Regions from separate parts of the Streptomyces sp. NPDC002602 genome, predicted to be linked through region 2. Evidence: riboswitches for the same ligand, from Rfam matches in the RefSeq annotation. Region 2 holds a riboswitch; the other holds the start of a gene.

Region 1 (14,109 bases), on a different contig from region 2:
GAAGAAGCTCCGGACGTGGTTCATCATCACGTTCGTCATGGGTGCGATCTTCATTGGCGGCCAGGTGTTCGAGTACACCGAGCTGGTCAAGCACGAGGGCATGTCTCTCTCGTCCGGCCCGTACGGATCGGTGTTCTACCTGACCACCGGCTTCCACGGCATGCACGTGACGGGCGGTCTCATCGCCTTCCTGCTGGTCCTCGGCCGGACGTACGCGGCCAAGAGGTTCACCCACGAACAGGCCACGTCGGCCATCGTCGTGTCCTACTACTGGCACTTCGTCGATGTCGTCTGGATCGGCCTCTTCGCGACGATCTACCTGATCAAGTAGCGAACACGTCGCCGGGCCCGACCCGGCACTCCATCCAGAAACACCGACGCAGAAGATCCTGACACCGGGGTAATCCGTGAAAAAGCTCTCCGCACGACGACGCCATCCGCTGGCGGCGGTCGTCGTTCTACTCTTCGCGCTGGCGGCCACCGGGGGGCTTTACGCCGCCTTTGCCCCCGCGGGCAAGGCGCAGGCCGATGAAACCGCCCAGTCCCTCGCCATCGAGGAGGGCAAGAAGCTCTACGCCGTGGGCTGCGCAAGCTGCCACGGAACCGGCGGTCAGGGTTCCTCTGACGGCCCGAGCCTGGTCGGCGTCGGCTCCGCGGCCGTCGACTTCCAGGTGAGCACGGGCCGCATGCCCGCCCAGCAGCCCGGCGCCCAGGTGCCGAAGAAGCCCGTGATCTACTCGCAGGCCCAGATCGACCAGCTGGCCGCGTACATCTCGTCTCTCGGCGCCGGCCCGATCACGCCGACCGAGAAGCAGTACGACCCGGCAGGAGCCGACATCGCCAAGGGTGGTGAGCTGTTCCGCAACAACTGCGCGCAGTGCCACAACTTCACCGGCGAGGGCGGCGCCCTGACGCACGGCAAGTACGCCCCCAACCTTGAGGACGTCGAGCCGAAGCACATCTACGAGGCCATGCTCACCGGCCCGCAGAACATGCCCTCCTTCCCGGACAGCACCATGCCGGAGAAGCAGAAGAAGGACATCATCGCGTACCTCCAGAACGTGAACGGCGAGAAGTCGAACAGCCCCGGTGGTCTCAAGCTCGGTGGCCTCGGCCCCGTGTCCGAGGGTCTGTTCGGCTGGATCTTCGGTCTGGGTGCGCTGATCGCTGTCGCCGTCTGGGTCGCGGCCCACACCGCTAAGGCCAAGAAGTCATGAGTAGCCAAGACATTCCCGAAGAGAAGCACCTGCCGAGCGAGCAGGGCGACGCGCACCACGGTGGCGTAGCGGTCGCGGACGATCCGTTCGCCGACCCGGGCCTTCCGGTCCACAAGCCGCGCATCCAGGACATCGACGAGCGGGCCGCCAAGCGGTCCGAGCGTACGGTCGCGATGCTGTTCACGTTGTCGATGCTGGCCACGATCGGCTTCATCGCCTCGTACGTGGCCATCCCGATCGACAAGATCGTCTACATCTTCCCCGTCGGGAAGGTGAGCGGCCTGAACTTCGCCCTGGGTCTGACCCTGGGCGTGGCCCTCTTCTGCATCGGCGCGGGCGCGGTCCACTGGGCCCGCACCCTGATGTCCGACGTCGAGGTGGCCGACGAGCGGCACGCCATCGCCTCCCCGCCGGAGGTCAAGGCGAAGGTCCTCGCGGACTTCGCCGACGGTGCGCGCGAGTCCGACATCGGTCGACGCAAGCTGATCCGCAACACGATGTTCGGCGCGCTGGCCCTGCTGCCGCTCTCCGGCGTCATCCTGATGCGCGACTTGGGCCCGCTGCCCGAGGACAAGCTCCGCAAGACCCTGTGGGCCAAGGGCAAGCTGCTCATCAACGACAACACGAACGAGCCGCTGCGTCCCGAGGACGTCATCGTCGGTTCGCTCACCTTCGCCCGGCCGGAAGGCCTGGAGGAGGAGCAGCACGACTTCCAGACCCAGATCGCCAAGGCCGCCCTGATGATCGTCCGCATTCAGCCGGACGACATCAAGGACAAGCAGGAGCTGGAGTGGTCCCACGACGGGATCGTGGCCTACTCCAAGATCTGCACCCACGTCGGCTGCCCGATCAGCCTGTACGAGCAGCAGACGCACCACGTGCTCTGCCCGTGCCACCAGTCCACCTTCGACCTCTCCGACGGCGCCCGAGTCATCTTCGGCCCGGCTGGTCACGCGCTTCCGCAGCTGCGGATCGGCGTCAATGACGAAGGTTTCCTCGAGGCGCTCGGCGACTTCGAAGAGCCCGTCGGTCCTGCTTTCTGGGAGCGCGGATGAGCACTGCCACCACTGACACCAGCGCGCGCAAAGCGCCCGCCGGCGAGCGCGTAGCGGACTGGGCGGACGGTCGCCTGGGCATCTACGGCCTCGCCAAGGCGAACATGCGCAAGATCTTCCCGGACCACTGGTCCTTCATGCTGGGTGAGATCTGCCTCTACGCCTTCGTCATCATCATCCTCACGGGTGTGTACCTGACGCTGTTCTTCCACCCGAGCATGAACGAGGTCGTGTACCACGGCTCGTACGTGCCGATGCAGGGCGTCCAGATGTCCGAGGCCTTCGCCTCGACCCTGGACATCAGCTTCGACGTCCGCGGCGGTCTGCTCATCCGGCAGATCCACCACTGGGCGGCGCTGATCTTCGTCGCGGCCATGGTCGTGCACATGATGCGCGTCTTCTTCACGGGTGCGTTCCGCAAGCCCCGCGAGGTCAACTGGATCTTCGGCTTCCTGCTGCTGGTCCTCGGCATGTTCACCGGTTTCACCGGTTACTCGCTGCCGGACGACCTGCTCTCGGGCACCGGTGTCCGCTTCATGCAGGGCGCCATCCTGTCGGTCCCGGTCGTGGGCACCTACCTGTCGATGTTCCTCTTCGGCGGGGAGTTCCCGGGCGGCGACTTCGTCGCGCGGTTCTACTCGGTCCACATCCTGCTGCTGCCCGGCATCATGATGGGCCTGTTGGTGGCCCACCTGATCCTGGTCGTGTTCCACAAGCACACCCAGTACGCCGGCCCCGGCAAGACCAACAAGAACGTCGTCGGCATGCCGCTGCTGCCGGTCTACATGGCCAAGGCCGGAGGCTTCTTCTTCCTGGTCTTCGGTGTCATCGCGGCCATCGCGGCGCTCGCCTCGATCAACCCGATCTGGGCGCTCGGCCCGTACCGCCCGGACCACGTGTCCACCGGCGCGCAGCCCGACTGGTACATGGGCATGCCGGAAGGCCTGATCCGAGCCATGCCGGGCTGGGAGATCAACCTGTGGGGCCACACCCTCGTCCTGGGCGTGTTCATCCCGCTGCTGCTCTTCCCGCTGGTGCTGGGCGCGATCGCCGTCTGGCCGTTCATCGAGTCCTGGGTCACCGGGGACAAGCGCGAGCACCACATCCTGGACCGCCCGCGCAACGTCCCGACCCGTACGGGCTTCGGTGTCGCCTGGATCGCGGAGTACATCGTGCTCCTCATCGGCGGCGGCAACGACATGTTCGCCCAGTACTTCCACCTGTCGATCAACTCGATCACCTGGTTCGTCCGGATCGGCTTCTTCGTCGTCCCGGTCCTCGCCTTCATCGTCACCAAGCGGATCTGCCTCGGTCTCCAGCGCCGGGACCACGACAAGGTGCTGCACGGTCGCGAGACCGGTGTCATCAAGCGCCTGCCGCACGGTGAGTTCGTCGAGGTCCACGAGCCGCTCTCGCAGGCCAAGCTGCACACGCTCACCGCGCACGAGCAGTACCGGCCGATCGAGCTCGGCCCGACGGTCGACGAGAACGGCGTCGAGCGCAAGGTCGGGGCCACGCAGAAGCTCCGCGCGAAGCTCAGCAAGGGCTTCTACGCGGAGAACAACCAGATTCCGAAGCCCACGGTGGAGGAGTACAAGGAGATCCAGAGTGGCCACGGCCACCACTGATCCCGCGTGAGCGTTTGACCGCACCCGCATGAGGGATTGATTCCGGTCAATCCTGGTGTCGCCACGGCGAGAGCCCCGTCCAGACCCTGGACGGGGCTCTTTGCCGTCCCGCTCGGCTGGATAGGCTGAGACCCTTCCCATCAGACGTGGGCGGCGAGCACGGGGCGGCCCACTAGCGCAGGAGCGGACCATGGACGTTGTGACCCCGGCAGGCGGCGACAGCGTGGCGGCCCGCGGTTGGCCGGGCGTGCTCGACGCCCTGCTGACCGGCCGGGACCTGCGCGCCGAGGACACCGCCTGGGCCATGGACACGATCATGCGCGGCGAGGCCACCGACGCCCAGATCGCAGGCTTCGTGGTGGCGCTGCGGGCCAAGGGCGAGACGATCGAGGAGATCGCCGGGCTCGTCGGGAGCATGTACGAGCACGCCAACCTGATCGAGGTGCCCGGCCGGACGGTGGACATCGTCGGAACCGGCGGCGACGGGGCCAAGACGGTGAACATCTCCACGATGTCGGCGATCGTGGTGGCCGGTACCGGTGCCAAGGTCGTCAAGCACGGCAACCGGGCCGCGTCCTCCTCGAGCGGCTCCTCGGACGTCCTGGAGAAGCTCGGAGTCAACCTCGACCTGACCCCCGCGCGCGTGGTGCAGGTCGCCGAGGAGGCCGGCATCACCTTCTGCTTCGCCGTGAAGTTCCACCCCGCGCTGCGGCACGTGGCGGCGGCGCGCAAGGAGTTGGGCATCCGCACCCTGTTCAACTTCCTCGGCCCGCTGACCAACCCGGCCCGCGTCCGCGCCCAGGCGACCGGCGTGGCCGACCCCCGGGTGGCGCCCATCGTCGCGGGCGTCCTCGCCGAACGCGGTTCCTCGGCGCTCGTGTTCCGGGGCGACGACGGCCTCGACGAGCTGACCACCACCGGCACCTCCCGGGTGTGGTGGGTGCGGGACGGATCGGTCACCGAGCTGCCCTTCGACCCGCGCGACGTGGGGATCGACGTGGTCGACGTGTCCGCGCTGCGGGGCGAGGACCCCTCGTACAACGCGGACGTGGCCCGGCGCCTGCTCGCGGGCGAGACCGGTCCCGTGCGCGACGCCGTCCTGCTGAACGCGGCCGCCGCCCTGGTGGCGCTGGACCCGGGCTCCGGCTCGCTGGAGGAGCAGATCGCGGCCGGCATCACCCGGGCGGCGCAGTCCATCGACTCGGGATCGGCGCGCGCCGCGCTGGATCGCTGGGTGACGGCCAGCAACGCGTAGTGCGGCTCGTCCGAAAGGCGTGAAACAGCCGACCCCGGTCCACGATGCGGACCGGGGTCTTGCGCACGACGGATCGTGTGGCAGGATTCTGCCCAGGTCACGAGTGACAGCGTTTAGGCCCCGGCTTGCTGTCCGGCAACCCTCCTTCCGTGGCGGGGTGCCCCGGGTGATGACCAGGCCGTAGGCAGTGAGGTCCACGGCAAGCGCGGATCCCTCGACACCAGGGATCCTGGTCTCTCGAGGAGTGTTTTCCGTGAGCAAGCGAATGCGATAGGGCGGCTCCGCCCCTTCTTCACCCCCTCGGAACAGGGACCTCTCCGCGTACCCGCGTACGCCCTCCCGTGCTCCGAGGCCATCCCCGTACCCCTCCGGTCGGCCGCCGAGCCGTACCCGCGTACGGGCACACCGAAGCCATTCAGCCCTGCCTGCCGGGAGATTCCGCCATGTCCGCATCCCTGAACACCGCCGTCACCACCGCCGCCGTCGCCGCCGACCCCGCCTGTGTCGAGCCGCTGCCCGTGCTCGGCCGTGACGTCACCGTGCCGCTCGTCACCGGCGGCGAGGTCACCTACGCCGCCCTCGACTACGCGGCCAGCGCCCCCGCCCTGCAGCGCGTCTGGGACGACGTGGCCGCCTACGCCCCGTACTACGGGAGCGTGCACCGGGGCGCCGGCTACCTCTCGCAGCTCTCCACCGACCTGTTCGAGCAGAGCCGGGTCGCCGTCGCGGAGTTCCTCGACTGCCGCGCCGAGGACCAGGTGATCTTCACGCGGTCCACCACCGACTCCCTGAACCTGCTCGCCGCCGCGCTCCCGGCCGACTGCCAGGTCTTCGTCTTCGAGACCGAGCACCACGCCTCCCTGCTGCCGTGGGGGGACGCCCGGGTCACCTGCCTCGACGCGCCGCGCACCCCGGCCCAGGCCGTCGAGACCCTGGAGCGGGCGCTGGCCGGGCGCGACCCGTACGGTCCCGCGCTGGTGTGCGTGACCGGAGCGTCCAACGTCACCGGTGAGCTGTGGCCCGTACGGGAACTCGCCGCGGCGGCGCACGCCCACGGCGCGCGGATCGTGCTGGACGCAGCCCAGTTGGCCCCGCACCACCCCGTCTCCGTACGGGAGCTCGACGTCGACTGGGTGGCCTTCTCCGGACACAAGCTGTACGCGCCCTTCGGCTCGGGAGTGCTCGCCGGCCGCGCGGACTGGCTCCAGGCCGCCGAGCCGTACCTGGCCGGCGGTGGCGCCTCCCGCACGGTGGCCCGCCGCGAGGACGGCGGCGTGGACGTCGAGTGGCACACCACGGCCGCCCGTCACGAGGCCGGTTCCCCGAACGTCATCGGCGTCTACTCCATCGCCTCCGCCTGCAAGGCCCTGAAGGAGGCCGGGTTCGAGAACCTGGTCGCCCGCGAGAACCACCTCATCGCGAAGGTCCGCGAGGGCCTCGCCGAGGTCCCGGCCGTCCGCGTCCTGTCCCTGTTCGGGGACGACGCCCCGCGCGTCGGCGTCATCTCCTTCGTCGTCGACGGCTGGAACAGCTCGCACTTCGCCGCCGCCCTCTCCGCGGAGTACGGCATCGGCGTCCGCGACGGCCTGTTCTGCGCCCACCCGCTGGTCCGCACCCTGCTCGGCAGCGAGCCGCAGGAGCCGGGGGAGTGCGGGGCTCCGGAGGCCGCCCCGGGGGAGCGCTCGCTCAACGCGATCCGCGTCAGCTTCGGCGCCGGCACCCCCGACGAGCACGTCGAGCGGTTCGTCGGCGCGGTGAAGGAGCTTGTCGCGGACGGCGCCAAGTGGCGGTACCACACCGAAGAGGGCCGCTGCGTCCCGGCCGTCTGAGCCCGTCCCGGCCGTCCGACCCGGTGTGGTCGTCCCCCCGGTGTGGTCGTCCGCCCGACCCCGTGCCCACCGCCTGAACCCCGTGCCGACCGTCCGCGTCGGCCTCTGAACGCCGCGCGCCCCGGTCGGGAGGATTCCCGCCGGGGCCTTCGGTCGTCGCGAGGGCTGCCGGGCCTCGACACGCCCGGGCCGGAAACTACGCGTCGAGGCCGATCGCGAAGGCGGCTTCCAGGTCGTGCTGGGAGTACGTGCGGAACGCCACGTGCGTGTCCGTGGCCTCGACGCCCGGGATCTTGCTGATGCTGCCCGGGATGATGTCGGCGAGGTTCTCGTGGCGGGCCACCCGGACCAGGGCGATCAGGTCGTAGGTGCCGGTGACGGAGTAGACCTCGCTGACGCTGTCCAACGCGGCGATGGCCTCGGCGATCTCGGGGATCCGGTCCACGCTGGTCTTGATGAGCACGATCGCGGTGATCACGGTTGGCTGTCTCCCTCGCCGGCAGTCACTGGTCGCCTCACTCTAGTCGTACGCCGGTATCGCACCCACGCGTAGCCGAAGCCCAGGGAGAAGCCCACCACGTGGGCCAGATAGGCGACCCCCGGACCGCTCTCCGCCCGGTGCGCCGCCACCCACTGCAACGCGAACCAGAACACCAGCACGATCCAGGCGGGGAAGCGCAGCGGCACGAAGAACAGGAACGGGAACAGGCTCGTGACCCGGGCGCGCGGGAACAGGCACAGGAACGCCCCGAGCACCGCCGAGATCGCCCCCGACGCCCCGACCAGCGTCTGGTCGGAGGAGGCGTTGGCCGCCGCGTAGGCGCCCAGGGCGAGGTAGCCCGTGCAGACGTAGAAGACGAGGAAGGCCGGGCGGCCCATCCGGGCCTCCGTCATCGCGCCGAAGACGTACAGGAAGAGCATGTTGCCCAGCAGGTGCAGCCAGCTGCCGTGGACGAACAGTGCGGTCAGCGGAGTGAGCAGCGCCCTGCCCGATCCGGAGAGGAGCTGGTCGGGGACCACGCCCCAGCGCCGGAAGTAGTCGGTGCCGCGCGCCAGTAACTCGTCGCCGGTGCCGTAGACCGGATTCATGCCCGAGGCGGGACCGAGGACGAACACCACGCAGCAGCCGGCGATCAGCGCGTGGGTGATCACCGGGCCCCGGGAGGCCTCGCGGACGGTCTGCCACCTTACGATCATGCGACCGAGCATGACCCAACCGGACCCCCTCGGAGCGGTGGCAGGCCGTAGGGTTACGAGCTGCGGTCCGCCGTACGGCTCAGCGGGCCGCTTTAATTGAAACTGAAAGAGCCACGAAGGAGAGAGCGGCCTGATGACGGTTCCCCTGCCGACCGACACCACCCGGTGGCGCTGCACCCTGTGCGGCAACCTCACGCGTTTCGACGTGACCCGTTCGTCGAAGGTCGTGGAGTACGTCCACCTGGACCTCGCCGGGGAGCCCAAGGTCGAGGAGCGAGAGGTGGTCAATGAGACCATCGAGTCGGTCCGCTGTCGCTGGTGCAACGCGGTGGACCAGATCGAGCTCGTGGACAGGCCGGGCGCGGACTCCTGAGGGAGCCGGGCCCACAGGAAGATCACGGTAGGGGTGACGGATTGTGGAGCCAGCAAGCGGCGCTGAGCCGGCCGACGAGGCCGGCGACGCCGCCGAGGTGCTCGACCGCCCGCTGCCGGAAGGCGTGCGGCGCAGGGTCGTCGCACTCGTCTCGGACGCCTTCGGCGGGCTGACGGTCGGGGACCTCCCGGCGCAGCTGCGCCAGTACGCCCGGTTCACCCCGACCCGGCGTGCCAAGTTCGCGGGCAACGCCATGGCCGCGGCGGTGGAGACGGACGCGGTCTTCCGCGGCCGGGTCGCCGAGAAGCTCCGCGAGGCCCAGGCCGAACTGGCCGGGGCCCTGGAGTCCGGGGCCCCGCCCGCCGCCGCCGATCCGCTGGACGTGGCGGCCGCCGCGTACGTGCTGCGCCCGGCCGGCTGGGTCAAGCTGGTGGCCGCCGCGGGCGAGGAGGCGCAGCGCGCCGACGCCGAGCGGGTCGGTGACGAGACCCGGCGCGAACTGGAGCGGCTCCGCGAGGAGCTGGCGCACGTACGCGAACTGCAGCGCAGCGGCGGTGAACAGGTGCGCGGCGAACTGGACGCGGCGCGCAAGGAAGCGGAATCGCTTCAGCGCAAGCTGCGCAGCGCCCTCAGCGACGTCAAGCGGGGCGAGGCGGCCCTGCGCAAGGTCAACGCCGAGATCGACGGGATCCGCGGCGAGGCGGCGGCGCAGGTGACGGCCGCCGAGAGCGAGACGCGGCGGCTCAAGTCACGCCTCGCCGAGGTGGAATCCGCGTTGGAGACCTCGCGCCGCGCCACCCGCGAGGGACGCAGCATCGAGGACATGCGGCTGCGGCTGCTCCTGGACACCGTGTTGGACGCGGCGGCCGGGCTGCGCCGCGAGCTGGCGCTGCCGCCCGTGTCCACCCGGCCCGCGGACACCGTGGAGGCGGTGGAGCCGGGCCGGATGACCCCGAAGGACATCGCGGCGCGTGCCCTGTCGGAGACCGATCCGGCGCTGCTGGACCAGCTGTTGGCGCTGCCCCAGGCGCATCTGGTGATCGACGGCTACAACGTGACCAAGACCGGCTATCCGACGATGCCGCTGGAGAAGCAGCGGCTCCGGCTGCTCGGCGGCCTCTCGATGCTGGCCGCGCAGACGGGCGCGGAGATGACCTGTGTCTTCGACGGCGCGGAGCTGGCCGCCCCGGTGCTGCTCGCCCCGCCGCGCGGGGTGCGGGTGCTGTTCTCCAAGGCGGGGGTGACGGCGGACGAGCTGATCCGCCAGTTGGTGCGGGCCGAACCGCCCGGCCGGCCCGTGGTCGTGGTCTCCACGGACCGCGAGGTGGCCGACGGGGTGGCGAAGGCGGGTGCCCGGCCGGTGACGTCCGCGCTGCTGCTCAAGCGACTCGCCCGGGTTTCGTAGTCCCTGCGGCTTCTGTCCCTTCCCGTAACGGCTGTGCGTAATGCCGGTATTGATGGGTCGGTGAAGGGAACGTACCGTCAACTGTCCGGCACGGAGCGTGCGAAGACGGTAAAGAAGCCGGTCGGCGACCGGAATTTTGCCTTCGGGGATTTGAACTCATCACAGCCGGGTCACTAGGGTCTGTTCAAACCTTCGTACGGTCGTTCACTCATTCGGAGTGTCGGCGGAGGCGCGCTGCCGAGTGTGTGACCGTCTTCGGCGGCTCCAGGAAGAAGGAGCTCGCGTTCGTGGCGTCCCACCGTCGACCCAAGCCGCCGACCCGCACGCGCGTGAGCGTCCTCACCGCCCTCGCCACCGCGGCCGTCGCGCTCTCCGCCCAATCGGCCTCGGCCGCCCCGGACAAGCCGAGCAAGGACGAGGTCAAGGCCCAGGTCGACGCCCTCTACGAGGACTCCGAGCAGGCCGGCGAGAAGGCCAACGCGGCCAAGGACCGCCAGGACAAGCTGGAGAAGGAGATCGGCCGGCTCCAGGACCAGGTCGCGCGCGGCCAGGCGGACCTCAACGACCTGCGCAACACGCTCGGTTCGATGGCCACGGCCCAGTACCGCGGCGGCGGCCTCGACCAGTCCATGGAACTGCTCCTCGCCGAGAACCCCCAGGACTACCTCGACAAGTCCTCCATGCTCCAGCAGATGAGCGGCAAGCAGGTCGAGACGATATCCACGATCCAGACCAAGCAGCGGGCCCTGGCGCAGCAGCGCGCGGAGGCCGGCGCCAAGCTCGCCGACCTCGACGCCACCCGCAAGGAGCTGGCCGAGAAGAAGGCCACGGCCCAGCGCAAGCTCGCCGAGGCGCAGGCCCACCTCAACACGCTGACCGCGGAAGAGCGCAGCCAGTTGAAGGAGGCGGAGGCCAAGGCGGGCGAGGAGGCCGCCAAGGCCGCGGGCGGGAGCGCCAAGCCCGGCGCGGTGAAGGGCTCCGGGCGGGCCGCGCAGGCGCTCGCCGCCGCCGTGACCCAGGAGGGCAAGGGCTACAACCTGGGCTCCACCGGCATGGCGTACTGGGACTGCTCCAGCCTGGCGCAGTGGGCCTACGGGCAGGCCGGCGTCCAGATCAGCCGCACCACCTACACGCAGGTCAACGACGGCACGCGCATCGGCATGAGCGAACTCCAGCCCGGTGACCTGGTCTTCTTCTACGACGACCTGCACCACGTCGGCCTCTACGCGGGCAACGGCCAGGTCTTCCACGCCGCCAACCCCAGGCGCGGCGTCAAGTACGAAGCCATGAGCAACATGCCCTTCCAGTTCGGCGTCCGCGTCGGCTGACCCCGCCCCGCGCCCTCTCCGGGCCGGGAAGGGCGCGCCGCGCACCGCCCATCCGGGCGAATTGCGCGGCTCCGCTCTGACCGCACGCCCCGCCGGTGACCTGCGTCTCCTGCGGGGCGCCCGTGTGTCCGGCCCCCGATGGTCGTTGGTCGGCGCCCCGTCGCGCCGCTACTGTCTGCCAGCGCGGAACCCGGCACACGGCCGTCCACGGAGGGCGGACCCGGGCCCCGCGCAAGCGGAAGGGAGCGGTTCCACGTGGCGTCCCATCGCCGGCCCGGCCTCATCGGCCTCGACCGGAACACGAAGATCACCGTCCTCACCGCCGCAGCGGCCACCGTCGCGGTCGCCCTGACGGGAGCACCCGCCGGCGCGGCCCCCGGGCTCCCGCAGGACCCCTCGGCCCGGGCCCGGGTCGACCGGCTCTTCGAGGAAGCCGAACGGGCCACCGAGCGGTTCAACGAGGCCGGTGAGAAGGCCGACCGGCTCCGCGCCGAGGTCAGCCGCGCCCAGGACTCGGTCGCCCGGGGCCAGGACCGCATCAACACCATGCGCGGGGTCCTCGGCGCCTTCGCCGGAGCCCAGTACCGTTCGGACGGCATGGACCCCACCCTCTCGCTGATCCTGTCGGACAACCCCGACGACTACCTCGACAAGGCGGCCGTCCTCGGCCGGCTCGGCGACCGCCAAGCCGACCAGCTCGACCAACTCCGCGACGAGCAGCGCCGCATCGCCGTGCAGCGCCGGGAGGCTTCCCACAAGCTCGCCGAGCTGGACGCCCTGCGCGCCGAGGTCGCCCGGCACAAGAGATCCCTCACCGCGAAGCTCGCCGACGCCCGCCGGCTGCTGAACGCGATGCCCTCGCAGGAACGGGCCGACTACGAGCGCGCCTCGCGCTCCGGCGACCGGCCCGGCCCGCTCCCCGAGATCCCCTCCGCCGGCGCGTCCTCGGGCCGGGCCGCGACCGCCGTGATGGCGGCCCGGGCCGCCGTGGGTCGCCCGTACGTGTGGGGTTCCACCGGCCCCTCCGCCTTCGACTGTTCCGGGCTGATGGTGTGGTCCTACCGCCAGGCGGGCGTCTCGCTGCCGCGCACCTCGCAGGCACAGCGGCACGCGGGCCGGCAGGTGCCGCTGTCCCAGGCCCGGCCCGGTGACCTGGTGACGTACCGCTCGGACGCCAGCCACGTCGGCATGTACGTCGGCAACGGCCAGGTGGTCCACGCCCCCTACCCGGGCGCGCGGGTCCGCTACGACCCCGTCGGCATGATGCCGGTGTCCTCGGTGACCCGACCCTGAGGCGGACCCTGCGCAGGTGACCCGACCCTGAGGCGGACCCTGCGTACGATCGACTGATGCTCCCGCGTCATCGGCCGGTCGTACGAGTCCTGCCCCTGCTGCTGTGCGCGCTCCTGGTCGGATGCGGCCTGGCCGGCGCCGCCCCCCTGGACCCCGGCGTCCGGCGCGCCGTGGCCGACTGGTCCTCGGCCCCGCCCGCGCGCCTCGCCGGCATCCCGCTCGAGGGCTGGTCGTACGAGGTCACCTCGGTCCGGCGGGACGGCGACCGGGCGCTCGCGCGGGCCCGGCTCCACTACCGGCTGACCGGCCACGACGCGGCCCCCGCCGAGTCGGCGCGCGAGGTCGACCTGACCCGGGACGACGGGACCTGGCGGGTGACCGGCGACCGGCCCGCCCCGGGAGCCCCGCCGCAACTGTGGGACCAGGGCGATCCGACGGTGGTCCGGGGCACGCACGCGCTGGTGCTCGGCGTCGGACAGCCCCGGGAGACCCTGTCCGGGATCGCCGCCGAGGCCGACCGGGCGGTGCCCGCCGTCGACGCCGCCTGGCCGGGGCCCTGGGCGGGGCGGGTGGTGGTGTTGGTCCCGGGCACGCTGGACGCCATGGCCGCGCTGCTGGGGCAGCCGGCCGCCGCGTACCGGGGCATGGGGGCCGTCACCACCGGCAAGGCGGGGGCCGGGCCCGCGCCGGCCGACCGGGTGGTCGTCAACCCCGAGGGGTACGCCCAACTGTCGGGGGCGGGTCGCCGGATCGTGCTGACCCACGAGGTCACCCACGTGGCCACCCGCGCCGCGACCACCGCCGGGACCCCGCTGTGGCTCTCCGAGGGCTTCGCGGACTGGGTGGCCTACCGGGACACCCCGAGCACGCCGGCCGAGGCGGCGCCCGCGCTGGGGCGGGCGGTGCGGCGCGGTGAACCGCCCGCCGCGCTGCCCTCGAACGAGGACTTCGCGTTCGGCGGGGACCCGGACGCGCTGGCGCGCGCGTACGAGGGCTCCTGGCTGGCCTGCCGGCTGATCGCGGCCAAGTGGGGCGACGCCACGCTGGTCCGGCTGTACGAGGCGGCGGGCCGCGAGCCGCTGTCCACGGCGCTGGCGGACACGATCGGCGGCGACCCGGCGGGCCTGACGGCGGCCTGGCAGGCGGCCCTGAGCGGGGAACTGGGAGCCCGTTAGCCCCTTGGCCGGGGCCACCCGCCCGCCGGGCCCCGCGGGGTCGTGCCGGCGCGGGGTGGCCAGGCTCGGCGGGGACCGCGCGGGTGCGCGCCGGACCGTCCGGTACTTTGGCTGACGATGCACAAGACGCTGATCGTGACCAACGACTTCCCGCCGCGACCGGGCGGCATCCAGGCCTTCCTGCACAACATGGCGCTGCGCCTGGATCCCGACCGGATCGTCGTCTACGCCTCCACCTGGAAGCACGGCGCCGAGGGCCGCGAGGCCACCGAGGCCTTCGACGCGGAGCAGCCCTTCCAGGTGGTGCGCGACCGCACGACGATGCTGCTGCCGACCCCGCGGGTGACCCGGCGG
Region 2 (14,109 bases):
GCGCGACAAGCTGGTCGGCCAGGGCCTGACCGGATCCGTGGAGCCGGGCAAGTACGACCGCCAGGGCGCCTTCGACGCCTTCACCCGAGGCGAGGTCGGCATGCTCAACGGCCACCCCACGCTGATCAAGCAGGCCGCCGCGAAGGGCCTCAAGTTCGGCATGGTGCCCATGCCCACGGTCGACGGCACCGAGCACTCCGCCATGGGCGTCGCCGACTGGGTGATGGCCTTCAAGAACGGCCACCAGAAGGAGTCCGGGCAGTTCCTCGACTTCCTGTACCAGGCCGACAACGTGACCGCCTTCACCGAGCAGTACGGCCTGCTGCCCGTCACCACCAGCGGCTTCCGGGCCATGCAGAACGCCACCGGCGGCTCCGCCCCGCAACTGAGGACCTTCCTGGCGGCCCTGCCCACCTCGAAGCTGTACCCGGTCGGCAAGAAGTCCTGGGCGGGCGTCAGCGAGGACGTGAAGAAGAACATCGGCTCGACCGTCAAGCCCGGCGGCAACCCCGAGAAGGTCCTCGGCGAGATCGCCCAGTCCGCGCGGAAGGCGGACGGGGACCAGTGACGCCCGCGCCGCACCGCCCCGGGGCCGCCGGGGCGGTGTCGGTGGCCGGCGTTAATCTGGCCGTATGACGGACGACGGGCGGTTGACGGCCACCGAGGCCGCCGTGCTCGCGTACGAGGGACGTACCTGGTCGGGGCCCGGCGCCAAGGAGCGGGCCATTCGCGAAGGGCTGGGCATGACCCCCGTCCGGTACTACCAACTGCTCAACGCCCTGATGGACGATCCGCGGGCACTGGAGCACGCCCCCGGCACGGTCAACCGACTCCGCAGGATCCGCGAAGCGCAGCGGGCCCGGCGATAGCCGTCCCACGACCGGACCGTTAGGGTCGTGCCCATGGGGAGCCACCCGCACGATCTGCCGATGCCCGTGCCCGCCACAGCCGCCGGACGCGAGGGACTCGAAGCCCTGCTCCGCGCCCCGCGCCGGTCCGTCGTCGCCCTCGACTTCGACGGCACCCTCGCCGACATCGTTCCCGACCCCGACCAGGCCCGCGCCCACCCGGACGCCGTACCGGCGCTGGCCGCGCTCGCCCCCGAGGTGGCCGCCGTCGCCGTCGTCACCGGCCGGCCCGCCGGGGTCGCCGTCCGCTACGGCGGGTTCGCCGGCGTCCCGGGACTGGAGCACCTGGTGGTGCTCGGGCACTACGGGGCCGAACGGTGGGACGCCGTCACCGGCATCGTGCACGCGCCCGCCGAACACCCCGGGGTGGCGGCCGTGCGCGCCGAACTCCCGGGCTTCCTGGAGTCCATCGGGGCCTGGCGCGGCACCTGGATCGAGGAGAAGGGCCAGGCGCTGGCCGTCCACACCCGCAGGGCCGCCGACCCGGAAGCGGCCTTCGCCGCGCTCCGCGAGCCCCTCGCCGACCTCGCGGCCCGACACGGGCTGATGGTCGAGCCGGGCCGGGCCGTGCTGGAGCTGCGACCGCCCGGCATGGACAAGGGCGTCGCCCTCACCGAGTACCTCGCGGAGGTGGGCGCCGAGGCGGTGCTGTACGCCGGGGACGACCTCGGGGACCTCGCCGCCTACGCCGCCGTCGAGAAGCGCCGCGCCGACGGACTGCCGGGGCTGCTCGTCGCCAGCGGCTCCGAGGTGCCCGAACTCGCCTCCCGCGCCGACCTCGTCCTCCCCGGCCCCGGACAGGTCGCCGCCCTCCTCGCGACGCTGGCCGCGACCCTGCGCGCCTGACGACCCCGGCGGCCGGCGGGAACCCCCGCCGGCCGCCGCCCGCTCACGCGTCCCGCAGGGTGTCCAACTGGGCGCGGAACCAGCGGGCCGGGGGCAGGGAAGTCGCGGCGGCGGCCAGCCGCTTGGTGCGCTCCGTCCGCTCCGACCTCGGCATCGTCAGCGCCAGGTGCAGCGCCTGCGCCGTCTGTGTCACGTCGAACGGATTCACCGTCAGCGCGTCGTCGCCCAGCTCCCCGAACGCCCCCGCACCCGTGGACAGCACCAGGGCGACACCCCGCTCCGAGACCACCGGGATCTCCTTCGCCACCAGGTTCATGCCGTCCCGCACCGGGTTGACCAGCGCCACGTCCGCCAGCCGGTAGGCCGCCAGGGAACGCGCGAAGTCGTCCTCCACCGACACCAGCACCGGCGTCCAGTCCTCCGTGCCGAACTCCGCGTTGATCTCCGCGGCCAGCTCGGCGACCGCCTCCGTGTACGACCGGTACACCGCGAGGTCCTGCCGCGAGGGGTACGCCGACGCCAGGTGCACCACCTGGCCCACCCACTCGGGGCGGGTGGTGAGCAGCTCCCGGTAGGCCAGCAGGCCGCGCAGGATGTTCTTCGACAGCTCCGTGCGGTCCACCCGCACGATCGTCTTGAGGTCGCCGACCTCCGCGCGCAGCGCCGCCAGCTTCTCGTCCACCTCCGGACGGTGGGCCAGCGCCCGCAGCTCCTCGCCGTCCACGCCCAACCCGAAGACCGCCACCTCGGTGCTCCGCTGCGGCCAGATCGAGTACCGGCGGTGCTCGACCCTCGTGCCGTGCACCTGTGCCAGGCCCCACGCGTCGTCCAGGTCCATGGCCCCCAGGAACGCCGCCGCCCACTCCTGGGTGTGGAAGCCGAGCAGGTCGGCGCCGAGCATGCCCCAGGACAGCTCCTCGACCACGTACTGCGGGAGGATCCGCAGGGAGTCCGGCGAGGCCCACGGGGTGTGCGTGAAGTGCGCGATCCGCAGGTCCGGCCGCAGGACCCGCAGCATGCCCGGCACCAGCGCCAGGTGATAGTCCTGCACCAGCACCGACGCGCCCTCGCCGGCCTCCTCGGCGAGCGCTTCCGCGAAGGCCCGGTTGTAGGCGCCGTACGACTCCCAGAGCCGCCGGAACTCGGCGTCGAAGGCCGGCTCGCGCGGGATGTCGTACAGGTGGTGGTGGGTGAACCAGAGCACCGAGTTCGCGATGCCGTTGTACGCGTCGTCGTACACCGCCGGATCGATGTCCAGCATCCGGACCCCGGGCTCGGACACGCCCCGGCGCACCGCCTCCCGGTCCGCGTCGGACAGCGCCGCGCAGATCCACACCGTCTCCGGCTGCTCCGCGAGGGCGGCGGAGAGCCCGGAGACCAGACCGCCCCCGCCGCGCCGGGTGTCGAGGGTGCCGTCGTCGGCGAGGGAGTACGAGAGCGGGCCGCGATTCGCGGCGACGAGTACCTGAGAAGCCATGCGCCGAACCTAGCCCGACCGGAACCCGCTCAAACGTCCGGTTCGTCACGCCACCCGGCGGCCCGCGTACTCCTTGACCTCGATCATCGGCGGCCGTTCCTCGGTGTCGACGGCGTACGTCCGCGGCACGAAGCCGTCCGGGCCCCGCTCGAACTGCGTCAGCTCCGGCCGCGCGAGGTGCCCGCGCGACAGACGCAGTTGCGCCGTCCGGTAGATCGCCGCGGCCATCCGGCCGAGCGCCTGACCGTCCTGGTGCCGATGCAGTCGTACCCCGACGTCCACCTGGGCCAGCGCGTCCAGTCCGACCGTGTGCAGCGCGTCCACCAGCAGCCCCAGCTCGACGCCGTAGCCGACGGGGAACGGCAGCCGCTCCAGCAGCGACCGGCGCACCGCGTACTCGCCGCCCAGCGGCTGGACGAAGCCCGCCAACCGCGGCCAGTGCAGGTTGAGCAGTGGGCGGGCCACCAGCTCGGTCACCCGGCCGCCCTGCCCCGGCGCGTCGCCCAGCGGGCGGTCGTACATCGCCTTCACGAACTGCACCTCGGGGTCGGTCAGCAGCGGACCGACGATCCCGGACACGAAGGAGGCCGAGAAGTCGCGCAGGTCGGCGTCCACGAAGCAGACGACGTCGCCGGTCGTGGCCAGCAGCGAGCGCCACAGCACCTCGCCCTTGCCGGGCAGGGCCGGCAGCCGCGGCAGGATCTCGTCGCGGTGCACCACGCGGGCACCGGCCTTCGCGGCCACCTCGGCCGTCCGGTCGCGGGAGCCCGAGTCGACGACCACCAGCTCGTCCACCAACGGCGTCCCCGGCCCCTCGATCAGCTCGCGGCGGATCACCTCGACGATCTCGCCGACCGTGGCCTCCTCGTCGAGCGCGGGCAGCACCACACTGACCGTGGTGCCCGCCGCCCGTTTCCGGTCGAGCAGCCGGTCGAGCGGTCGATCGGCAGCGGACCAGGAGCGCTCGGCCAGCCAGCGCTCCACCTCTTCCAGCACTTTCGGCACTCCCTGATGGGTCGATCGAGCGTCGGCGGTTTCGGGCGAAATGTGATCCATCTCGCCGTTCGGACGGCTGTCTCAACCGCCCGGGGCTTCGGTTACAGTCTTGAACAACGCGATGGACCACCGCATGCCGGGGGTCCCGCGTGTACAAACGCCCGGGCCCGCCATGGAGTGCGTCACCCGGTGCCATACCGCTCATCCAGAGGGGCAGAGGGACACGGCCCGTTGAAGCCCCGGCAACCCTCCAGTCGGTCTCGCGATCACGCACATCCGCTGCGTCAGCGAGGTCCCCGGCTAGGGAAGGTGCCAATTCCGTCTCATGGCGAAGTGCGCCATGGGGAAGATGAGGAGAAAGGGCCTCGCCATCATGGCTGCACAGACCGTCGCAACCTCTGCCGAAACCGTAGATCTCGGACCCGCCACCGGCCTTTCCTGCCGCGAGTGCGCCACCCGCTTCGAACTCGGTCCGATCTTCGCCTGCGCCGAGTGTTTCGGACCGCTCGAAGTCGCCTACGACCTGCCGACCGGTGACCCCGAGGCGCTGCGCGCCGCGATCGAGGCCGGCCCGAACAACATCTGGCGCTACGCGCCGCTGCTGCCCGTCCCGGCCGACGTGGCCTCCAAGCCGAGCCTGAACCCCGGTTTCACCAAGCTCGTGGACGCCGAGAACCTGGCCAAGGAGCTGGGCGTCACCGGCAAGCTCTACGTCAAGGACGACTCCGGCAACCCGACGCACTCCTTCAAGGACCGCGTCGTCGCCATCGCCGTCGAGGCCGCCCGCGCCTTCGGCTTCACCACCCTCTCCTGCTCCTCCACGGGCAACCTGGCCGGAGCCGTCGGCGCCGCTGCCGCCCGCGCCGGCTTCCGGTCCTGCGTGTTCATCCCGCACGACCTGGAGCAGGGCAAGGTCGTCATGGCCGGCGTCTACGGCGGCGACCTGGTCGGCATCGAGGGCAACTACGACGACGTCAACCGCTTCTGCTCCGAGCTCATCGGCGACCCGCTCGGCGAGGGCTGGGGCTTCGTCAACGTCAACCTGCGCCCGTACTACGGCGAGGGCTCCAAGACCCTCGCGTACGAGATCTGCGAGCAGCTCGGCTGGGAGCTGCCCGACCAGATCGTCATCCCGATCGCGTCCGGCTCGCAGCTGACGAAGATCGACAAGGGCCTCCAGGAGCTGATCAGGCTCGGCCTCGTCGAGGACAGGCCGTACAAGATCTTCGGCGCCCAGGCCGAGGGCTGCTCGCCCGTCTCCACCGCCTTCAAGGCCGGCCACGAGGTGGTCCGCCCGCAGAAGCCGAACACCATCGCCAAGTCCCTCGCCATCGGCAACCCGGCGGACGGCCCGTACGTCCTGGACATCGCCCGCCGCACCGGCGGCTACGTCGAGGACGTCAACGACGAGCAGGTCGTCGAGGCCATCAAGATCCTCGCGCAGACCGAGGGCATCTTCGCCGAGACCGCGGGCGGCGTGACCGTCGGCGTGACGAAGAAGCTCATCGACAACGGGCAGCTCGACCCCGCGCTGACCACGGTCATCCTGAACACGGGTGACGGTCTCAAGACCCTGGAGGCGGTGGCCGCGGACAGCGGGCAGACCGCCACCATCCGCCCGAGCCTGGACGCGTTCCGCGCCGCCGGCCTGGCCTGACCCTCCCCCCGTACTCCGGAAAGGCAGTAGCGCCATGAGCGTCAACGTCCGCATCCCCACCATCCTGCGCACCTACACCGGCGGCCGGGCCGAGGTGTCCGCCGAGGGCGCGACCCTCTCCGAGGTCATCGAGTCCCTGGAGAAGAGCCACCCGGGCATCGCCGCCCGCGTCCTGGACGACCAGGGCAAGCTGCGCCGCTTCGTGAACGTCTATGTCAACGACGACGACGTGCGCTTCGAGGGCGGGCTGCAGACGGCGACGCCCGACGGCGCCGGCATCTCGATCATTCCGGCGGTCGCGGGCGGCTGCTGACCCGTCCCGGACTTCCACGACGGACTTCCGCCGGGACTTCCGCGGGCACTTCCGCGGGCACTTCCGCCGAGCGTCGTCCGTCGACGAAGAGCAAACAGAATTGCCCCCTCCGCCGATAAGCGGAGGGGGCAATTCTGGTTGATTGGGCGCGGTAGAGTTGGGGAAGTCCCCTCCGCCGTACTTGCCCGCCGCATATGAGCGGGCCGCCGGATGGTTGACATTGAGTCAACATGCAAGCGCGCTATGGGTCTTTGGTGCCGAATGTCAGGCCCGAGTTGCCCGGCCATATGCCAAATTTTCACTCTATTTCAATGTTTCCTCGTGTCCTGAATTCTCGTCGGAATGACCTGTTGCACACAGCACTGGTGCGGATACATTCAGCCGCGGTCGAGGCGTTCCGGCGCAAGTTCTGACCCGGGTCCGCGAAGTGCGGTCCTGCGCAAGGGCCAGTAATAGGGGAGTTAGGCATGGCTCAGGGCACCGTCAAGTGGTTCAACGCGGAGAAGGGCTACGGCTTCATCGCGGTCGACGGTGGTGCGGATGTGTTCGTCCACTACAGCGCCATCCAGATGGACGGGTACCGCACCCTTGAAGAGGGTCAGCGGGTCGAGTTCGAGATCTCGCAGGGCCAGAAGGGTCCGCAGGCGGACATGGTCAAGCTCGCACTCGGCTAGTCCCGGCGCGATCGACCACCGACGTACAGACAACGAGGGGCCCACATCCTGGACAAGGGATGTGGGCCCCTCGTGCGTGACCCCGTCCGACCGGCGCGTTCGCGGGGTGTTGCCCGAAGCCGCTTGCACTCGCGGGGGTCGAGTGCTAATCATTGGCGTTAGCACTCTCCAGGTGAGAGTGCTACTCAACGAGGACCGGGCCGGTGAGGCTCGCAGGGTCCGGCGGGAAGGAACCGCCGGGCTCGCTGGCCGTCCGTCGCGGGCGCGGGCGCGGTCCGGAGCAATCCACCCCTGTCCGGGAGGACCACTTCAGATGGCCAAGATCATTGCGTTCAACGAGGAGGCCCGGCGCGGTCTCGAGCGTGGGATGAACCAGCTCGCCGACGCCGTCAAGGTCACCCTTGGCCCCAAGGGTCGCAACGTCGTCCTTGAGAAGAAGTGGGGCGCCCCCACGATCACCAACGATGGTGTCTCCATCGCCAAGGAGATCGAGCTCGAGGACCCGTACGAGAAGATCGGCGCCGAGCTGGTCAAGGAAGTCGCCAAGAAGACGGACGACGTCGCCGGCGACGGTACGACCACCGCCACCGTGCTCGCCCAGGCTCTCGTACGCGAGGGTCTGCGCAACGTGGCCGCCGGCGCCAACCCGATGGCCCTCAAGCGTGGCATCGAGAAGGCCGTCGAGGCCGTCTCCGCCGCCCTGCTCTCGCAGGCCAAGGACGTCGAGACCAAGGAGCAGATCGCCTCCACGGCCTCCATCTCCGCCGCCGACACCCAGATCGGCGAGCTCATCGCCGAGGCGATGGACAAGGTCGGCAAGGAAGGCGTCATCACCGTCGAGGAGTCGCAGACCTTCGGTCTGGAGCTCGAGCTCACCGAGGGCATGCGCTTCGACAAGGGCTACATCTCGGCGTACTTCGCCACCGACATGGAGCGCATGGAGTCGTCCCTCGACGACCCGTACATCCTGATCGTCAACTCCAAGATCGGCTCGGTCAAGGACCTGCTGCCGCTCCTGGAGAAGGTCATGCAGTCCGGCAAGCCGCTGCTGATCATCGCCGAGGACGTCGAGGGCGAGGCCCTGTCGACCCTGGTCGTCAACAAGATCCGCGGCACCTTCAAGTCCGTCGCCGTCAAGGCCCCGGGCTTCGGTGACCGTCGCAAGGCCATGCTCGGTGACATCGCCATCCTCACGGGCGGCACGGTCATCTCCGAGGAGGTCGGCCTCAAGCTGGAGAACGCCGGTCTCGACCTGCTCGGCCGCGCCCGCAAGGTCGTCATCACCAAGGACGAGACCACCATCGTCGACGGTGCCGGTGACAGCGACCAGGTCCAGGGTCGCGTCAACCAGATCCGCGCCGAGATCGAGAACTCCGACTCGGACTACGACCGCGAGAAGCTCCAGGAGCGCCTCGCGAAGCTGGCCGGCGGCGTGGCCGTCATCAAGGCCGGCGCCGCGACCGAGGTCGAGCTCAAGGAGCGCAAGCACCGCATCGAGGACGCCGTTCGCAACGCGAAGGCGGCCGTCGAAGAGGGCATCGTCGCCGGCGGTGGCGTGGCCCTCCTCCAGGCCTCCGCGGTCTTCGAGAAGCTGGAGCTCACGGGTGACGAGGCCACCGGCGCCAACGCCGTGCGCCTGGCCCTGGAGGCCCCGCTGAAGCAGATCGCCGTCAACGGTGGTCTCGAAGGCGGCGTCGTCGTCGAGAAGGTGCGCAACCTGCCCATCGGTCACGGCCTGAACGCCGCGACCGGCGAGTACGTCGACATGATCGCCGAGGGCATCATCGACCCGGCGAAGGTCACGCGCTCCGCGCTGCAGAACGCCGCGTCGATCGCCGCGCTGTTCCTGACGACCGAGGCCGTCATCGCCGACAAGCCCGAGAAGGCCGGTGCCCCCGCGGGCGGCGGCATGCCGGGCGGTGACATGGACTTCTGATCCGCCTCCGGCAGATCGGCAGTTCCGTTCGCGTTCCGAAGGCGGCACCCCCGTGGGGGTGCCGCCTTCGGGCGTTCCGCGGGGCGGACGCGGGGGCGTCGGGAGTGCCGCTGGTGGTTGACTGGACGGATGACTGACGTGTTCATCAAGATCTGTGGGCTGCGGACCGCGCGGGACGTCGCCGCCGCCGTCGACGCCGGGGCCGATGCCGTCGGGTTCGTCTTCGCGCCCGGCAGCCCGCGTACGGTCGACGTCGCCACGGCGCGCGAACTCGCCGCCCGGGTGCCGGCCGGGATCCTCACGGTCGGGGTGTTCCGCGGGCAGTCGGTGGAGGAGGTCGGGCGGCTGACGCGGGAGAGCGGGGTGCGCTCCGTACAACTGCACGGCGACGAGGGGCCCGAGTACTACGAGGAACTGCGCGCGGAGGGCCGGACGCTGATCCGCGCGACGGCCGCCGCCGTCGCCGCCGCGGGGGAGTACGGCGAGGACCTGCTGCTGATCGACGCACCGGACCCGGGCTCGGGCAAGCCCTGGAACTGGGGCTCGGCGGAGTTCACCGCACCCGAGGGCCGCTGGCTCCTGGCGGGCGGGCTGACCCCGGGCACCGTGCGCGAGGCGCTGGCGACCACCGGGGCGTGGGGCGTGGACGTGTCCAGCGGGGTGGAACGGGAGCGCGGGGTCAAGTCCCCCGAGCTGATCCGCGCGTTCATCGAGGCCGTGCGGGGCTGAACCCGGCCGGCGCACCCCGGCGCACCCCGGCGCAGGTCGTTGCCGAATGAAGTCATGTGATTACTCTCGGCAAGATTTATGTGTGCGGGTACAGGTCGGATGGGCATGCCACAGGCATGGACACGGACATGTTCGGATGGTTGCGGCGCCTGACCCGCCGCCTCGCCCCGGGGGACGGTGGCGGTGGCGCCGCGGTGTACTCGCCGCGCCGCGCCCCCGCCTTCACCGCCGACTTCGCCTCGCCCACCCAGTGGATCGCCGGCCGCTCCTGGGCCTATCCCAACGGCGGCCCGGTCAATCCGGGCGACAACAAGCTCGACCACCTCGTCTCCGACCCCTCCTACAGTCGCGGTGGCGTCTTCCGGGCCACGCGACGCCCCGACGGCAACTGGGACGCCGGGCTGCTCACCACGGAGGGCAGCGACGAAGGCTTCATGGTGCGCACCGGCGACGTGCTGGAGGCGCGGGTGAAGCTGCCGGCGGAGCGCGGTGCCTGGCCCGCCATCTGGACCTGGCGGGACGGCGGCCAGGAGATCGACGTCTTCGAGTACCACCCCGACAACCCCGACCTGCTGGAGCTGTCCAACCACGTCCGGGACGCGCACCGCTACCACCGGGACCCGTCGGTGCGGCCCGGCGCGTGGCTCGACCTGAAGGTCGAGTTCGGGCGGAACTCGGTCGTCTGGTGGGTCAACGGAGCCCGCGTCTTCAGCGACGGGCGGGGCGTGGGCCGCTCCTGGCGCGCGTACCTGATCGTCAACCTGTCGGTGTGCGCGGGCAGGTACCACCCGGCGCCCGACCCCGGGGCCAGGGAGATGTCGTACGAGGTGTCCCAACTGCGGGTGTACCGGGGCTAGGTCCTCGCGGTGTCGGTCGGGGGTCGGGGGAGACCCCCTGACGGCAGGGCTTCGGCTCAGGCGTCCGTGCGCAGGCGGGCGTGCAGGTGCTCGTCGTGCCAGCCGTCCGCGTGGAGGAGGGCGCCCCGCATGGTGCCCTCCAGGGGGAAGCCGGCGCCGGTCGCGACGCGGCACGAGGCCGGGTTGGCCACGGAGTGGGTGATGCGCACGCGGTGCAGGCCGAGTTCCTCGAAGGCCCAGCGGCCGACGAGTTCCGTCGCCGGGATCATGGCCCCCTTGCCGCGGCCCTCGGGCAGCAGCCAGTACAGGATCTCCCCGCTCCCGCCCGCGAGGTCGAGGTCCCCGATGCCGATCAGGCCGACCGCCGGGGCGTCCTCGGGGGCGACGGCCCAGATCGTGGCCTGCTCGTTCTGCCAACGGGACCGGAACACGGCGACCTTCGTGACGGCCTCCGCTTCCGTCAGGGGGGTGGTCCGGTTCCAGTGCACGATGTCCGGGTCCAGGCCGGCGGCGGTCAGGGCGGGCGCGTCCGAGGGTTCCCAGGGACGCAGGCGCAGACCGCCGGGAAGCTCGAACGAGGGCTGGGCCAGGCCGCGCAGCCGGCCGGGCGGGACCACGGCGGGTATCGATTCGATCATCGGTCCATGATGCCGCCCGGACGGGGTCCGGCCGTCGGGGGGGTGGTGCGGGCGGGTCAGTGGGTGGGCGCGGGGACGGGCGTCGGGGTGTCCCGCGGGGTGGGCGCCGGTTCGGTGTCGGGTTCCGGGGAGGTGTTCAGCTCGGTCAGCATCTGCCGGGTGAAGCCGAAGAAGTACGTCGCGACGAAGCCCACCAGGTAGCCGACGGCCAGCCCGCCGGCGTAGATCGCGATGGTCGCGCCCATCCCCGCGGCGCCGTCGAGCAGCGGGAACAGGGCCCAGCCGGACGGGCCGATCGCGGTGGAACCGAACGACGAGCCCAGCTGGTTGAAGAGGCCCACGAAGGCCCCGCCGGCCGCGCCGCCCACGCAGGCGGTGACGAAGGGACGGCCCAGCGGCAGCGAGACACCGTAGATCAGCGGCTCGCCGACGCCCAGGAAGCCGGCCGGGAGCGCCGACTTGATGGTCGTGCGGATCGACCGGTTGCGCGGGAGCCGGTAGTAGACGGCGATCGCCGCGCCGACCTGGCCCGCGCCCGCCATGGCGAGGATGGGCAGCAGGACGGTGTGTCCGGACTGCTGGATGAGGGTGGTGTGGATCGGGATCAGGGCCTGGTGGAGGCCCAGCATCACCAGCGGCAGGAAGAGCCCGCCGAGGACGAGGCCCGCGAAGGCGCCGCCGGTGGCGAGCAGCCAGTTGGCGAAGGAGCCGATCGCGGTGGAGACCTCGCCGGCGAGGAACATCAGGCCGTAGAGGGTGACCAGGCCGGAGACCAGCACCGTGAGCGTCGGGGTGACGAGGACGTCCAGCGCCTCGGGGACCCATGCGCGGCACCACTTCTCCACCTGGACGGCGAGCAGGGCCGCCGCGAGCGCGCCGAGCACACCGCCCTGGCCGGGGGAGAGCTGCTGGCCGAACGCGTCGATCTTCGCGACGCCCGGGAAGACGATGATCGCGGCGACCGCGCCGCCGAGGATCGCGGTGCCGCCGAACTCCTTCGCGGTGTTGTAGCCGACGAACACCGCGATCAGCGACATGAACCCGGACGCGATGGCCGCCAGGGCCGGGACGACCGTCGGCAGCCATCCCGCGTTCGTCAGCACGCCGTTCAGGCCGGCGATGATGCCGCAGCCGATCAGCGCGGGGATCAGCGGGACGAAGATGTTCGCGATCCGGCGCAGGAACAGTTTGAACGGCGTGGAGTTCCGCGCGGTGCGCGCGTCCTTCATCGCCGCGCCCTGCGCGGCCAGTTCGTCCGCCGTCACGGGGGCGGGCGGGCCGGCCGCCGAGCGGCCCTCCTCCACCAGCGCCTCGAACTCGGGCGTCACCCGGGCGACGGTGCCCGGGCCCAGGACGATCTGGTACGTGTCGTCCTCGACCACGCCCATCACGCCGGGCACGGCCTTGAGGGCCTCGTCGCGGACCAGGGAACGGTCGCGCAGGCCGATGCGCAGACGCGTCATGCAGTGCGCGATGGAGGTGATGTTGTCCGGGCCGCCGACCAGAGGAAGGATCGCGGCGGCCGTGGCGCGGTTCTTGTCAGTGGACATCGTGGTGTTCGCCTTGCTGCCGGGGGTCAGCGGGTCTGGGTGAGGGCGGCCCGGAGGTGGCCCTGGGAGGCGGTGAGGAGTGCGGCCGCGGTGGGGCCGTCGACCCCGCCGAGGATGACGAGGACGGCGTTCTTGACCTCGCCGCCGGTGGCGGTCAGCGCGGCCTCGATCTCCGCGTCGGGCGCGCCGGTGGCCAGGGCGACGATGCGGCGGGAGCGGGCGCGCAGCTTCTCGTTCGAGGCGCGCACGTCGACCATGAGGTTCCCGTACGTCTTCCCGAGACGGATCATCGTCACGGTCGAGAGGAGGTTCAGTACGAGCTTCTGCGCGGTGCCCGCCTTGAGGCGGGTGGAGCCGGTGAGCAGTTCGGGTCCCACGACCACCTCGATGCCGTGCTCGGCGGCGGCGGCGAGCACGGAGCCGGCGTTGCAGGACAGTCCGACGGTGAGCGCGCCGCGTGCGCGGGCGAACTCGACCGCGCCGACGGCGTACGGGGTGCGGCCGGAGGCGGAGATGCCGACGACGGTGTCGTCGGCGGTCAGGGCGAGGGCGGTGAGGTCCTCGGCGGCCAGTTCCTTGGAGTCCTCGGCGCCCTCGACGGCCTTGACCATGGCGGACGGGCCACCCGCGATCAGGCCGATGACCTGGGACGGGTCCGTGTTGAAGGTGGGCGGGCACTCGCTCGCGTCGAGGACGCCCAGCCGGCCGGCGGTGCCGGCGCCCGCGTAGATCAGCCGGCCACCGCGGGCCATCCGGGGGGCGATGTCGTCGACGGCCGCGGCGATCCGCTCCAACCGGCCGGCGACGGCGGCCGGGACGCCGGCGTCCTCGGCGTTCATCACGCGGGCGATCTCAAGGGTGGACAGCCGGTCGATCTCGGCCAGTTCGGGGCGGAAGGCCTCGGTGGTCAGGGTGTCGAGCTGGGCGCGGAGTTCGGCGTGCGCGGTCATGGGCGGGGGGCTCCTAGCGGGTGGTGCGCCTACTGGTGGGGGCGGTGGCGGAGTGTCGGGGCGCGAGCGCCTCGTAGGAGGCGGCCAGGGCGGGCGCCGCGGTCGCGTACGTCTGCTGCGCGACCCCGACGAACAGGCAGTCCACGACGAGCAACTGACTGGTGCGGCTGGACATGGCCGCCGGGCGCAGCCGGCTCTCGCGGGCGGCGGAGGTGGCGAGCACGTGGTCGGCGTAGTGCGCGACGGGCGCGCCGGGGCGGCCGGTGACGGCGATGGTCGTCGCGCCGCGTTCGAAGGCCCGGCGCAGCGGCTCGATCACGTCGCCGGTGGCGCCGGAGTGGGTGACGGCGACGGCGACGTCGCCGGGGCGCAGTTGGACGGCGTTGGTCACGGCGAGGTGGGGGTCGGTGTGGGCGTGGGCGATGAGGCCGATGCGCAGCAGTTTCTGCGCGAGGTCCTGGCCGACGAGGGAGGACGCGCCGACGCCGTACACGTCGATGCGGCGGGCCGTCGCGAGCGCGGTGACGGCCGCGGCGAGCTGCCCGAGGTCCAGGCCGGCGGCGGTGTCGGCGAGGGTC

The links. Region 2 has a riboswitch for S-adenosylmethionine ahead of thrC (threonine synthase). Riboswitches for the same ligand answer to the same signal wherever they lie in the genome.
Region 1: it holds a riboswitch for S-adenosylmethionine, as region 2 does, so the genes downstream of both, ACFYW3_RS05920 (aminotransferase class V-fold PLP-dependent enzyme) here and thrC (threonine synthase) in region 2, are expected to answer to the same signal.

The regions. Positions count from the first base shown of each region.
Region 1 covers NZ_JBIAQX010000002.1:108,657-122,765, reverse strand. The annotation lists gene ACFYW3_RS05945 (heme-copper oxidase subunit III) at 1-331, shown strand, start outside; gene ACFYW3_RS05940 (c-type cytochrome) at 408-1,217, shown strand; gene ACFYW3_RS05935 (Rieske 2Fe-2S domain-containing protein) at 1,214-2,272, shown strand; gene ACFYW3_RS05930 (cytochrome bc complex cytochrome b subunit) at 2,269-3,900, shown strand; gene trpD (anthranilate phosphoribosyltransferase) at 4,091-5,155, shown strand; SAM riboswitch class IV at 5,251-5,367, shown strand; gene ACFYW3_RS05920 (aminotransferase class V-fold PLP-dependent enzyme) at 5,599-6,984, shown strand; gene ACFYW3_RS05915 (Lrp/AsnC ligand binding domain-containing protein) at 7,181-7,462, opposite strand; gene ACFYW3_RS05910 (rhomboid family intramembrane serine protease) at 7,459-8,181, opposite strand; gene ACFYW3_RS05905 (hypothetical protein) at 8,315-8,554, shown strand; gene ACFYW3_RS05900 (NYN domain-containing protein) at 8,595-9,959, shown strand; gene ACFYW3_RS05895 (NlpC/P60 family protein) at 10,247-11,287, shown strand; gene ACFYW3_RS05890 (NlpC/P60 family protein) at 11,543-12,580, shown strand; gene ACFYW3_RS05885 (hypothetical protein) at 12,637-13,755, shown strand; gene ACFYW3_RS05880 (glycosyltransferase family 4 protein) at 13,873-14,109, shown strand, end outside.
Region 2 covers NZ_JBIAQX010000015.1:93,125-107,233, reverse strand. The annotation lists gene ACFYW3_RS30210 (extracellular solute-binding protein) at 1-568, shown strand, start outside; gene ACFYW3_RS30205 (DUF3263 domain-containing protein) at 633-869, shown strand; gene otsB (trehalose-phosphatase) at 903-1,754, shown strand; gene ACFYW3_RS30195 (trehalose-6-phosphate synthase) at 1,798-3,231, opposite strand; gene ACFYW3_RS30190 (glucosyl-3-phosphoglycerate synthase) at 3,277-4,227, opposite strand; SAM riboswitch class I at 4,426-4,583, shown strand; gene thrC (threonine synthase) at 4,601-5,884, shown strand; gene ACFYW3_RS30180 (ubiquitin-like small modifier protein 1) at 5,919-6,197, shown strand; gene ACFYW3_RS30175 (cold-shock protein) at 6,665-6,871, shown strand; gene groL (chaperonin GroEL) at 7,185-8,807, shown strand; gene ACFYW3_RS30165 (phosphoribosylanthranilate isomerase) at 8,937-9,536, shown strand; gene ACFYW3_RS30160 (family 16 glycosylhydrolase) at 9,653-10,393, shown strand; gene ACFYW3_RS30155 (GNAT family N-acetyltransferase) at 10,450-11,031, opposite strand; gene ACFYW3_RS30150 (PTS transporter subunit EIIC) at 11,088-12,581, opposite strand; gene murQ (N-acetylmuramic acid 6-phosphate etherase) at 12,608-13,531, opposite strand; gene ACFYW3_RS30140 (MurR/RpiR family transcriptional regulator) at 13,545-14,109, opposite strand, start outside.